DNA from 2 places in the Streptomyces sp. NPDC000983 genome. Region 1 is predicted to be linked to the other one. Evidence: riboswitches for the same ligand, from Rfam matches in the RefSeq annotation. Region 1 holds a riboswitch; the other holds the start of a gene.

Region 1 (5,643 bases):
AGGGTCTTCAGGCCGTCGCCGGTGTTGAGGACGACGGTCGTCTTCGCCGGGTCGAGCAGACCGTTCTTGATCAGCTTCTGCGTCACGCCGACCGTCACACCGCCCGCCGTCTCGGCGAAGATGCCCTCGGTGCGGGCCAGCAGCTTGATGGCGTCGACGACTTCCTCGTCGGTGACGTCCTCCACCGCGCCGCCGGTGCGGCGGGCGATGTCCAGGACGTAGGGCCCGTCCGCCGGGTTGCCGATGGCCAGCGACTTGGCGATGGTGTTCGGCTTCTGCGGGCGCACGACGTCGTGGCCCGCCTTGTAGGCCACCGACACCGGCGAGCACCCCTCGGCCTGGGCACCGAAGATCTTGTACGGCCTGTCCTCGACCAGACCGAGATTGATCAGCTCCTGCAGGCCCTTGTCGATCTTCGTGAGCTGCGAGCCGGAGGCGATCGGCACCACGATCTGGTCCGGCAGCCGCCAGCCGAGCTGCTCGCAGATCTCGTACGCGAGGGTCTTGGACCCCTCCGCGTAGTACGGGCGCAGGTTGACGTTGACGAAGCCCCAGCCCTCGCCGGCCGGGTCGCCGATCAGCTCGGAGCAGAAACGGTTCACGTCGTCGTAGTTGCCCTCGATGCCGACGAGTTCACCGCCGTAGACCGCGGCCATGACGACCTTGCCCTGCTCCAGGTCGTGCGGGATGAACACGCACGAGCGCAGGCCCGCCCGGGCGGCGGCGGCACCCACCGCGCCGGCCAGGTTGCCGGTGGAGGAGCAGCTGAGCGTGGTGAAGCCGAAGGCGCGCGCGGCCTCCAGGGCCTGGGCGACGACCCGGTCCTTGAAGGAGTGCGTCGGGTTGCCGGAGTCGTCCTTCACGTACAGCCCGCCGGTGACGCCGAGTTCGCGGGCGAGGTTGTCGGCCTGGACGAGCTTGGTCCAGCCGGGGTTCAGGTTGGGCTTGTCCGCCACGTCCGAGGGGACGGGCAGCAGGGGCGCGTAGCGCCAGATGTTCGCGGGTCCCGCTTCGATCCGCGCGCGGAGCTCCTCGGTGTCGTACGCCGAGAAGTCGTAGGCGATCTCCAGCGGGCCGAAACACTCCTCGCACGCGAAGACCGGGCCGAGCGGGACGCGGTGACCGCACTCGCGGCAGCTCAGGGCGGCGGCGGGACCGAGGTCGACGGTGGGATTTCCGGTGCTTGCGGCAGTCTGCACAGCCATGTGAGGCGAGGCCCTTTCTCCTCATCTTCCTCACGACGCATTTCGCCGTGAGACGGATTTGGCACCTTCCCGAGCCGGGAGCCCCGCAGGGCGATCGACGGTGATCGCTACGAGAACCGACTGGAGGGTTGCCGGGGCTTCATCGGGCCGTGTCCCTCTGCCCCTCTGGATGAGCGGTATTCGGTTGTGGGCGCTGACGGCCCCCGACATGCGATGGTCATCAGCGTTGTTCAAGACTGTAACCGAAGGCCAGGACAGTTGAGAGAGCCGTCCGAACCGCGAGATGGATCACATGGGGCGTTCATGCTGGTCCGGAGCTCGCCGAGAGATCGCAGAGGAGCCGCGCACTGTGCTGGAAGAAACCGAGCGCTGGCTGAGCACCCGCTCCTGGTCCGTGACCGACCGCCCGCTGCACCAGATCATGGCCGCGAAGCGCGCCTCGGGCCAGTCGGTCTCCGTCGTGCTGCCCGCCCTCAACGAGGAGCGGACCGTCGGTGACATCGTCGCCGTGATCCGGCACGACCTGATGCAGCAGGTCCCGCTGGTCGACGAGATCGTCGTGATCGACTCCGGTTCCACCGACCGCACCTCCGAGGTCGCCGCGGCGGCCGGGGCGACGGTCGTGCACCGGGACGCGATCCTGCCCCGCCTGCCCGCGGTGCCCGGCAAGGGCGAGGTGCTGTGGCGCTCGCTGCTGGCCACCCGGGGCGACATCGTGTGCTTCGTCGACGCGGACCTGAGGGAGTTCTCCTCGGACTTCGTCTCGGGCATCGTCGGCCCGCTGCTCACCGAACCCGGGGTCGACCTGGTCAAGGCGATGTACGACCGCCCGCTGGGGCAGGCCGCCGGACAGGGCGGCCGGGTCACCGAGCTGATGGCCCGCCCGCTGCTGAACATGCACTGGCCGCAGCTCGCCGGATTCGTGCAGCCCCTGGGCGGGGAGTACGCGGCCCGCCGCTCGCTGCTCGAACAGCTCCCCTTCCCCGTCGGCTACGGCGTGGAGCTGGGCATGCTGATCGACTCGCTGCACCTGGTGGGCCTGGACGCGCTGGCCCAGGTCGACGTGGGGGTGCGCAAGCACCGGCACCAGGACGGGCAGGCGCTCGGCCGGATGTCCGCGGCGATCTACCGCACCGCCCAGCTCCGCCTGGCCCGCGGGCACCTGGTCCGCCCCGCGCTGACCCAGTTCGAGCGCGGCGAGGACGGTTTCGAGCCGCGGACGTACTCGGTGGACACCGAGGAACGGCCGCCGATGGTGGAGATCGCCGAGTACGCCGCACGCAAGGTGGCCTGACACATTCCCCCGCCGACTGCTCGTACGTTTGAGCGTTTACGACACGGGCTAGGTTGGAGCACATGGCTTCCACGCACGATGCTGCCCGGGTGCTGGTCGCGTCGAACCGCGGCCCGGTCTCCTACGAGGTCCAAGGCGACGGCTCGCTGCGCGCCAAACGGGGCGGGGGCGGACTGGTGTCGGGGCTCTCGGCGATCGGGCCGGACGCCGGTGCCCTGTGGGTGTGCTCCGCGCTCTCCGACGGCGACCGCGAGGCGGTCCGCCGCGGGGTCGGCGAGGACGGTGTGCGGATGCTCGACATCCCGGCCGAGGTGCACTCCGACGCCTACAACGGCGTCGCCAACTCGGTGCTGTGGTTCGTCCACCACATGCTGTACCAGACGCCGCTGGAGCCGGTCTTCGACGCCGCTTTCCGGCGGCAGTGGGAGAACTACCGGCGCTACAACCTGGCCTTCGCCGAGGCGCTGGCCGGCGACGCGGCCGACGGGGCCGCGGTCCTGGTGCAGGACTACCACCTGACGCTGGTGCCGGGGATGCTGCGCGAGCTCCGCCCCGACCTGCGCATCGGCCACTTCTCGCACACCCCGTGGGCGCCGGTGGACTACTTCCGCATCCTCCCTGACGACGTGGCGCGGGAGGTCCTCGACGGCATGCTCGGCGCCGACCGACTGGGCTTCCTCACCCGGCGCTGGGCGGACGCCTTCACCGCGTGCAGCACGGAGCTGGCGGGGGGCCTGGGCGCCACCGAGGTCGGCGTGCACGGGCTGGGCGCGGACGCGGACTTCCTGCGCGCGCGGTCGCACGAGGCGGACGTCGCCGAGCGCATGGCGGCGCTGCGGACGGAGATCGGCGCGGGCCGCAGGACGATCGTCCGGGTGGACCGGACCGAGCTGTCGAAGAACATCGTGCGCGGGCTGCTGGCCTACCGGCATCTGCTTCAGGACCGCCCCGAGTGGCGCGAGCGGGTCGTGCACGTCGCCTTCGCCTACCCCTCCCGGCAGGACCTCGCCGTCTACCGCGAGTACACGGCCGAGGTGCGCCGGCTCGCGGACGAGATCAACGACGCCTTCGGCACCCCGGGCTGGACGCCGGTGGTGCTGCACGTCAAGGACGACTTCGCCCGCTCCCTGGCCGCCTACCGGCTCGCCGACGTGGCCCTGGTCAACCCGGTCCGGGACGGCATGAACCTGGTCGCCAAGGAGGTGCCGGTCGTCTCCGACGAGGGGTGCGCGCTGGTGCTGTCGCGGGAGGCGGGCGCGTACGAGGAACTCGGCGAGGACGCGATCGTGGTGAACCCCTACGACGTGCTGGCCACCGCGGACGCCCTGCACGAGGCCCTGACGATGCCGCCCTCCGAGCGCGCCGAGCGCACCAAGCGGCTGGCCGGCGCGGCCACGGCGCTGCCCCCGGAGCAGTGGTTCCTGGAGCAGCTGCGGGCCCTCACCGCCTGAGCCGAGGCAGAGGCGCCGGCGGCAGTGGGTTCAGCCCAGTGCTGAGGGCCCTCACCTCCTGAACCAAGGCAGAGGCGCCGGCGGCCGTGGGTTCAGCCCAGTGCGGCCGCCAGCCGGTTCAGCAGGTCCACCACTCCGGCCGGTCCCTTCACCACCAGGTCGGCCCGTTCCTCCAGCTCGGGGACCTCCTCGCTGCCGCTGCACACCAGCAGGCCCGGGGTGCCGTCGGCGCGCACCTTGTCGACGGCCGCGTAGGCGGGCAGGTCGCCGAGGTCGTCACCGGCGTAGAGGACCGAGGCCGCGTCTCTCTCGCGGAGGTGGTCCAGCAGGGCGACGCCCTTGTCCATGCCCGGCGGGCGCAGTTCGAGGACCATCCGGCCCGGTTCGACGATCAGTCCGTGGCGGGTGGCGAGTGCGGTGAGGGGGTCGCGCAGCGCCTCGAAGGCGGCCTGCGGGTCGCTGGCGCGGCGGGTGTGGACGGCGAGCGCGCGGCCCTTCTCCTCGATCCAGGTGCCGTGCCAGGCACCGACGCCGTCGAGGACGCCGGGCAGTTCGGCACGGACGGCGGCGACCCCGGGGTCGGGCTCGGGCGCGGTGACGGTGCCGGTGGCGGCGTCCCAGCGTTCGGCGCCGTAGTGGCCGAGGACGACGAGGTGTTCGAGGCCGGGGACGCCGGCGAAGCCGCCGTTGCGGACGGCGACGCCGGCCGGGCGGCCGGTGACCACCGTGACGGCGGCGACCTTCGGCGCGAGGGCGGCGAGCGCGGGCACCGCGTCGGGGTGGGCGCGGGCCCGGTCGGGGTCGGGGACGATCGGCGCGAGCGTCCCGTCGAAGTCGAGCGCGATCACCGCGCGCTCCGGCCGTTCGAGGATCGCCGCGAGCCCGGCCCGTCCGGCGGGGGTGGCGGGGGTCGGCAGGGAGGTCGAGTCCTGGTGGCTGCCCATACGGGCGACCCTACCGAGACGGGGGGCGTGCGGTCAGCAGGGCATCCGCCCGGCGACGGGTTCAGCGCTCGCTTCTGCGGGAGTCCCGGACCCGGCGCAGGCGGTTGACGGTGACCGGGTCGTGGGCGAGGGCCCGGGCGTCGTCGAGGAGGGCGTTGAGGAGCTGGTAGTAGCGGACGGGGGCCAGGCCCAGCTCCTCGCGGATCGCCCGCTCCTTGGCGCCGGGGCCGGCGAAGCCGCGGCGCTCCAGGGCGAGGACGGCCTGTTCCCTGGGGTTCAGCGGGTCCTGTTGCACGGGCCCACGGTAGCCCCCGGCACCGACAGCGCGGCTACTCCGCGGCCTCCTCGGCGGCCGCCGTGGCCTGGAGCTCGCGCAGCACGGTCGCCGGGTCGCCGCTGGAGGAGACCGCCTTGCCGATCCGCTTCTTCACCTCGGCGCTGACCGCGGCCCAGGAGGTGCGGCCCACCGGGTACAGCTCGGAGGAGGACAGGGCCCGCAGGAAGGGCTTCAGGTCGGCGTCCTGCTCGGCCGTGCTCATGATGTCGGAGACGGCGTTCGTCACGGGCAGCAGGTTGTACTCGCGGGAGAAGGCGAGCACGTTCTCCTCCTCGTAGACGAAGTCGAGGAAGTCGCCGACCTCCTCGGCGTGGCCGTTCTGCTTGAACGCCATCATCCAGTCGGCGACGCCCATGGAGACCTCGCTCGGCCCGTCGGCGCCGGGCATCGGCACCATGCCGAAGTCGACGCC
Region 2 (5,643 bases), on a different contig from region 1:
GGTCTACCCGTTCATCGAGTCCTGGGTCACCGGCGACAAGCGCGAGCACCACATCCTGGACCGCCCGCGCAACGCCCCGACCCGTACGGCCTTCGGTGTCGCGTGGATCACCTGGTACATGGTGCTGCTGATCGGTGGTGGAAACGACCTCTGGGCCACCCACTTCCACCTGTCGATCAACTCCATCACCTGGTTCGTCCGCATCGGGTTCTTCGTGGCCCCGGTCCTGGCCTTCGTCATCACCAAGCGGATCTGCCTCGGACTCCAGCGCCGCGACAGGGACAAGGTGCTGCACGGCCGCGAGTCGGGCATCATCAAGCGCCTGCCGCACGGTGAGTTCATCGAGGTGCACGAGCCGCTCAGCCAGGACGCGCTGCACACGCTCACCGCGCACGAGCAGTACAAGCCGGCCGAGCTCGGCCCGACGGTCGACGAGAACGGTGTCGAGCGCAAGGTGAAGGGCACCGAGAAGCTGCGCGTCAAGCTCAGCAAGGCCTACTACGGCGAGGAGTCCCAGATTCCGAAGCCGACCGTAGAGGAGTACAAGGAGATCACGAGCGGCCACGGCCACCACTGATCGCTGCGCACGCCACGCCACGGCCGAAGGGCCCCGTCCGGTGTACGGACGGGGCCCTTCGCCGTGCCCCGGGCTGGATAGGGTGGGAGCACACTCTTCTACGACACTCAGGAGCGGCCTTATGAGCGCTGTGACCCCCGCTGGAGGCGACATCGCGGCGGGCCGTTCCTGGCCCCCGCTGCTGAACGGCCTGCTGGAGGGGCGCGACCTGAGCGCCGACGACACGGCCTGGGCGATGGACCTGATCATGCGCGGGGAGGCGACCGACGCGCAGATCGCCGGGTTCGTGGTGGCCCTGCGCGCCAAGGGCGAGACGGTCGAGGAGATCACCGGGTTCGTCCGCACCATGTACGAGCACGCCAACGTGATCGAGGTGTCGGGCGACACCGTCGACATCGTCGGCACCGGCGGGGACGGCGCCAAGACCGTCAACATCTCCACGATGTCCGCGATCGTGGTGGCCGGCGCGGGCGCCAAGGTCGTCAAGCACGGCAACCGGGCCGCGTCCTCCGCCTCCGGCTCCTCCGACGTGCTGGAGAAGCTTGGCGTCAACCTGGAGCTGCCCGTCTCCCGGGTGCCGCGGGTGGTCGAGGAGGCCGGGATCACCTTCTGCTTCGCGGCGAAGTTCCACCCGGCGATGCGTCACGCGGGCGCGGCCCGCGGCCAGTTGGGCATCCGCACGGTCTTCAACGTCCTCGGCCCGCTCACCAACCCCGCCCGGGTGCGGGCGCAGGCCGTCGGGGTCGCCGATCCCCGGATGGCGCCGATCGTCGCGGGCGTCTTCGCCGAGCGCGGCAACTCCTCGCTGGTGTTCCGCGGCGACGACGGCCTGGACGAGCTGACGACCACCTCCACCTCCCGGGTGTGGATCGTCCGCGACGGCAAGGTGACCGAGGAGTCCTTCGACCCGCGGGACGTCGGCCTGGACCTGGTCCCCGTCGAGGCGCTGCGCGGCGCGGACGCCTCGTACAACGCCGACGTGGCCCGGCGCCTGCTGGGCGGCGAGACCGGCCCGGTGCGGGACGCGGTGCTGCTCAACTCGGCGGCCGCCCTGGTCGCCCTGCACCCCACCGGCGCCCCCCTCGCGGAACAGATCGGCGCCGGCATGGCGAAGGCGGCCGAGTCGATCGACTCGGGCGAGGCCAGGCGGACGCTGGAGCGCTGGGTCGCGGCGAGCAACGCCTAGGGATTCGTTCGCCGGTCCCGCGATCCGGACACGGGTTGCGGGACCGCGATCACTTCACGTACGTTCCTGTACCAGGTCATGAGTGACAGTCATGAGGCCCCGGCCGACTGTCCGGCAACCCTCCGTCCGTGGCGGGGTGCCCCGGGTGAAGACCAGGCCGTAGGCAGCGAGGTCTACGGCAAGCGCGGACCCCTCTCGAAACCAGGGGTCCTGGTCATTCGAGGGAGTCTCCCGTGAGCAAGCGAATGCGCTAGGGCCGCCGAGCCCCGCCTCCGCGCACCTTCCTTCCGCTCTTCTCCTCCGTCTCTCACGGGAGCTTCGCCATGTCCGTCCCCACCGCTGCCTCCGCCCGGACCATTTGTGCCCCGCTGCCCGTTCTGGGCCGGGATGTCACCGTGCCGCTCGTCACCGGTGGCGAGGTCACCTACGCCGCGCTGGACTACGCCGCCAGCGCCCCGGCGCTCCAGCGGGTCTGGGACGACGTCGCCGCCTACGCCCCGTACTACGGCAGCGTCCACCGGGGCGCCGGGTACCTCTCCCAGCTCTCCACCGACCTCTTCGAGAACGCCCGCCGCACCGTCGCCGAGTTCCTCGACTGCCGCCCCGACGACCAGCTGGTCTTCACCCGGTCCACCACGGACTCCCTGAACCTGCTCGCCGCGGCCCTGCCCGCCGACTGCCAGGTCTTCGTCTTCGAGACCGAGCACCACGCCTCGCTGCTGCCCTGGCAGGACGCCCGGGTCACCTACCTCGACGCCCCGCGCACCCCGCAGGCGGCGGTACGGACCCTGGAGCGAGCCCTCGCCGACCGGGACCCCCACGGCCCCGCCCTGGTCTGCGTCACCGGCGCCTCCAACGTCACCGGCGAGCTGTGGCCGGTGCGGGAGCTGGCCGCCGCCGCCCACGCGCACGGCGCCCGGATCGTCCTGGACGCCGCCCAGCTCGCCCCGCACCACCCGGTGTCCGTGCGCGACCTCGACGTGGACTGGGTCGCCTTCTCCGGCCACAAGCTGTACGCGCCCTTCGGCACCGGCGTCCTGGCCGGCCGCGCCGACTGGCTCCGGGCGGCCGAGCCGTACCTCGCGGGCGGCGGCGCCAGCCGCAAGGTCAGCCGCCGCGAGGACGGGGGAGTGGAGGTGCAGTGGCACGAGAGCGCGGCCCGGCACGAGGCCGGCTCGCCGAACGTGATCGGCGCCTACGCCGTCGCCTCGGCCTGCAAGGCCCTGACGGAGGCCGGCTTCGACGGCCTGATCGCACGGGAGAACCACCTGATCGAGAAGGTCCGCACCGGCCTCGCCGAGGTCCCCGAGGTGCGGATCCTGTCGCTCTTCGGTGACGACGCCCCGCGGGTGGGCGTGATCTCCTTCGTCGTCGACGGCTGGAACAGCTCCCACTTCGCCGCCGCCCTCTCCGCCGAGTACGGCATCGGCGTCCGCGACGGACTGTTCTGCGCCCACCCCCTGCTGCGCACCCTGCTCGGCAGCGACCCCCGCTCGCAGGGCGAGTGCGGGGCCCCCGAGGCGGCGCCCGGGGAGAAGTCCCTCAACGCGATCCGCGTCAGCTTCGGCGCGGGCACCCCCGACGAGCACGTCGAACGTTTCGTGGCCGCGGTCCGGGAACTGGTCACCGACGGCGCGAAGTGGAACTACCGCACCGAGGACGGGCGCTGCGTGCCCGCGGTCTGACCCGGCGCACGGGGGGCTGGGCTAGTTGTCCAGCCCCAGCGCGAACGCGGCCTCCAGGTCGTGCTGGGAGTACGTCCGGAACGCGACGTGGGTGTCGGTGCCCTCCACGCCGGGGATCTTGCTGATCCGGCCGGGGATGACCTCGGCGAGGTCCTCGTGCTCCTTGACCCGGACCATGGCGATCAGGTCGTAGGTGCCGGTGACCGAGAAGACCTCGCTGACGCTGTCCAGCGAAGCGATCTGCTCCGCGATCTCGGGGATCCGGTCCACACTGGTCTTGATGAGGACGATCGCGGTGATCACGGTTGGTTCTCTCCCTCGGGGGCCGGCGTCGCTGGGGTGGTCCTCACTCTAGTCGCACGGCCGAACCGCACCCAGGCGAAGCAGCACCCCAGGCCGAAGCCGATCAGATGGGCCAGATAGGCGACCCCGGGGCCGCTGGAGGCCCGCCCGGCGGCCAGCCACTGCAGGGCCGCCCAGAAGGGCAGCACCACCCAGGCGGGGAAGCGCAGCGGCAGGAAGAACAGGAAGGGCAGCAGGCTGGTCACCCGGGCCCCGGGGAGCAGCACCAGGAAGGCGCCGAGCACCGCCGAGATCGCGCCCGAGGCGCCGACCAGGGACTGCTCGGAGTCCGCGTTGGCGGCCGCGTAGCCCAGCAGGGCGAGATAGCCGCAGCCCAGGTAGAACAGGGTGTACTGGACGCGGCCCATGCGCTCCTCGGTGAGCACGCCGAAGACGTAGAGGAAGAGCATGTTGCCCAGCAGGTGCACCCAGCTGCCGTGCACGAAGAGCGCGGTGGCCGGGGTGAGCGCGGCGCGCGCCGAGCCCTCGAACAGCTCGGCAGGGACCACGCCCCAGCGCCGGAAGTAGGCGCGCTGCGCGGCGTGCAGCTCCTCGCCGGTGCCGTAGGCGGGGTTCAGTCCCGAGGCCGGTCCGATCAGGAAGATCAGCGTGCACAGGGCGATGAGCCCGTAGGTGACCGGCGCGGACGGCAGCCGGACGGGGTACGCGGTCCTGGAGCTCCACTTGCTGATCATGACTACAGAGCATGACGTAACGGGGCGTACACGGACAGGCCGCCTCGCCGCCGTGGACGGCCGAGCGGCGAGTACCCGCCAGGCCGTAGGGTTACGAGCCACACGCACCGGGGAGACCGGTGAGTCACCGACACTGGAAGGAAAGAACGGTCGCGATGACGGTTCCCCTGCCGACGACCACCACACGGTGGCGCTGCACGCTCTGCGGCAACCTCACCCGTTTCGATGTGACCCGCTCGTCGAAGGTGGTCGAGTACGTCCACCTCGACCTCGCCGGTGAGCCCAAGGTCGAGGAGCGCGAGGTGGTCAGTGAGACCATCGAGTCGGTGCGCTGCCGCTGGTGCAACGCCGTGGACCAGGTGGAACTCGTGGACAGGCCGGGCGCCGGCTCCTGAGCGGAGCGGGAGCCGCCAGGACGATCCCCTCACTCAGGGGGATCCCGCATCGGCGATGGGGTGAAGACGGATGGTGGAGACCACAGGCGGGGGGCCGGACGACGGTGCCGCCGAGGTACTCGACCGTCCGCTGCCCGACGGGGTGCGCAGACGTGTCGTGCAGATCGTCTCCGACGGATTCGGCGGGCTGACCGTCGGCGAACTGCCCGCCCAGCTGAGGCAGTACGCCCGGTTCGCCCCCAACCGGCGGGCCAAGTTCGCCGGCAACGCCATGGCGGCCGCGCTGGAGACCGATCCGCTCTTCCGCCAGCGGATCGGGGAGAAGCTCAGAGAGGCGCAGCCGGAGATCACCGGCGCCCTCGACTCCGGCTCGCCGCCCCCGGCCGCGGATCCGCTCGACGTGGCGGCCGCGGCCTATGTGCTCAGGCCCACCGGCTGGGTGAAGCTGGTGACCGCGGCCGGCGAGGAGGCCCAGCGGGCCGACGCCGAGCGCGCCGACGAGGAGAGCCGGGCCGAACTGGAGCGGGTCCGCGGTGAGCTGGCCCAGGCCAGGGAGCAGACCCGGGCCGAGGCCGACCGGCTGCGCGCCGAGCTGGACGCCTCCAAGAAGGAGGCCGAGTCCCTGCACCGCAAGCTGCGGGCCGCCCTCAGCGACGTCAAGCGGGGCGAGGCCGCGCTGCGCAAGGCGCACGGCGAGATGGAGGCCGTACGGGCCGAGGCGCACGGGCAGGTGTCCGCGGCGGAGAGCGAGACACGGCGGCTG

Evidence for each region. A riboswitch is a leader RNA that binds a small molecule or an ion and turns the genes downstream of it on or off. The one in region 1 is predicted to bind S-adenosylmethionine.
Region 2: another riboswitch for S-adenosylmethionine. It lies ahead of ABT296_RS13635 (aminotransferase class V-fold PLP-dependent enzyme); the one in region 1 lies ahead of thrC (threonine synthase).

Annotation. Positions count from the first base shown of each region.
Region 1 covers NZ_JBEPBM010000011.1:115,213-120,855, reverse strand. Annotated here, with positions in the region: gene thrC (threonine synthase) at 1-1,205, opposite strand, end outside; SAM riboswitch class I at 1,224-1,381, opposite strand; gene ABT296_RS15345 (glucosyl-3-phosphoglycerate synthase) at 1,555-2,499, shown strand; gene ABT296_RS15340 (alpha,alpha-trehalose-phosphate synthase (UDP-forming)) at 2,562-3,950, shown strand; gene otsB (trehalose-phosphatase) at 4,043-4,894, opposite strand; gene ABT296_RS15330 (DUF3263 domain-containing protein) at 4,956-5,189, opposite strand; gene ABT296_RS15325 (ABC transporter substrate-binding protein) at 5,224-5,643, opposite strand, start outside.
Region 2 covers NZ_JBEPBM010000010.1:13,521-19,163, forward strand. Annotated here, with positions in the region: gene qcrB (cytochrome bc1 complex cytochrome b subunit) at 1-577, shown strand, start outside; gene trpD (anthranilate phosphoribosyltransferase) at 699-1,763, shown strand; SAM riboswitch class IV at 1,838-1,954, shown strand; gene ABT296_RS13635 (aminotransferase class V-fold PLP-dependent enzyme) at 2,087-3,448, shown strand; gene ABT296_RS13640 (Lrp/AsnC ligand binding domain-containing protein) at 3,470-3,751, opposite strand; gene ABT296_RS13645 (rhomboid family intramembrane serine protease) at 3,748-4,485, opposite strand; gene ABT296_RS13650 (hypothetical protein) at 4,641-4,880, shown strand; gene ABT296_RS13655 (NYN domain-containing protein) at 4,951-5,643, shown strand, end outside.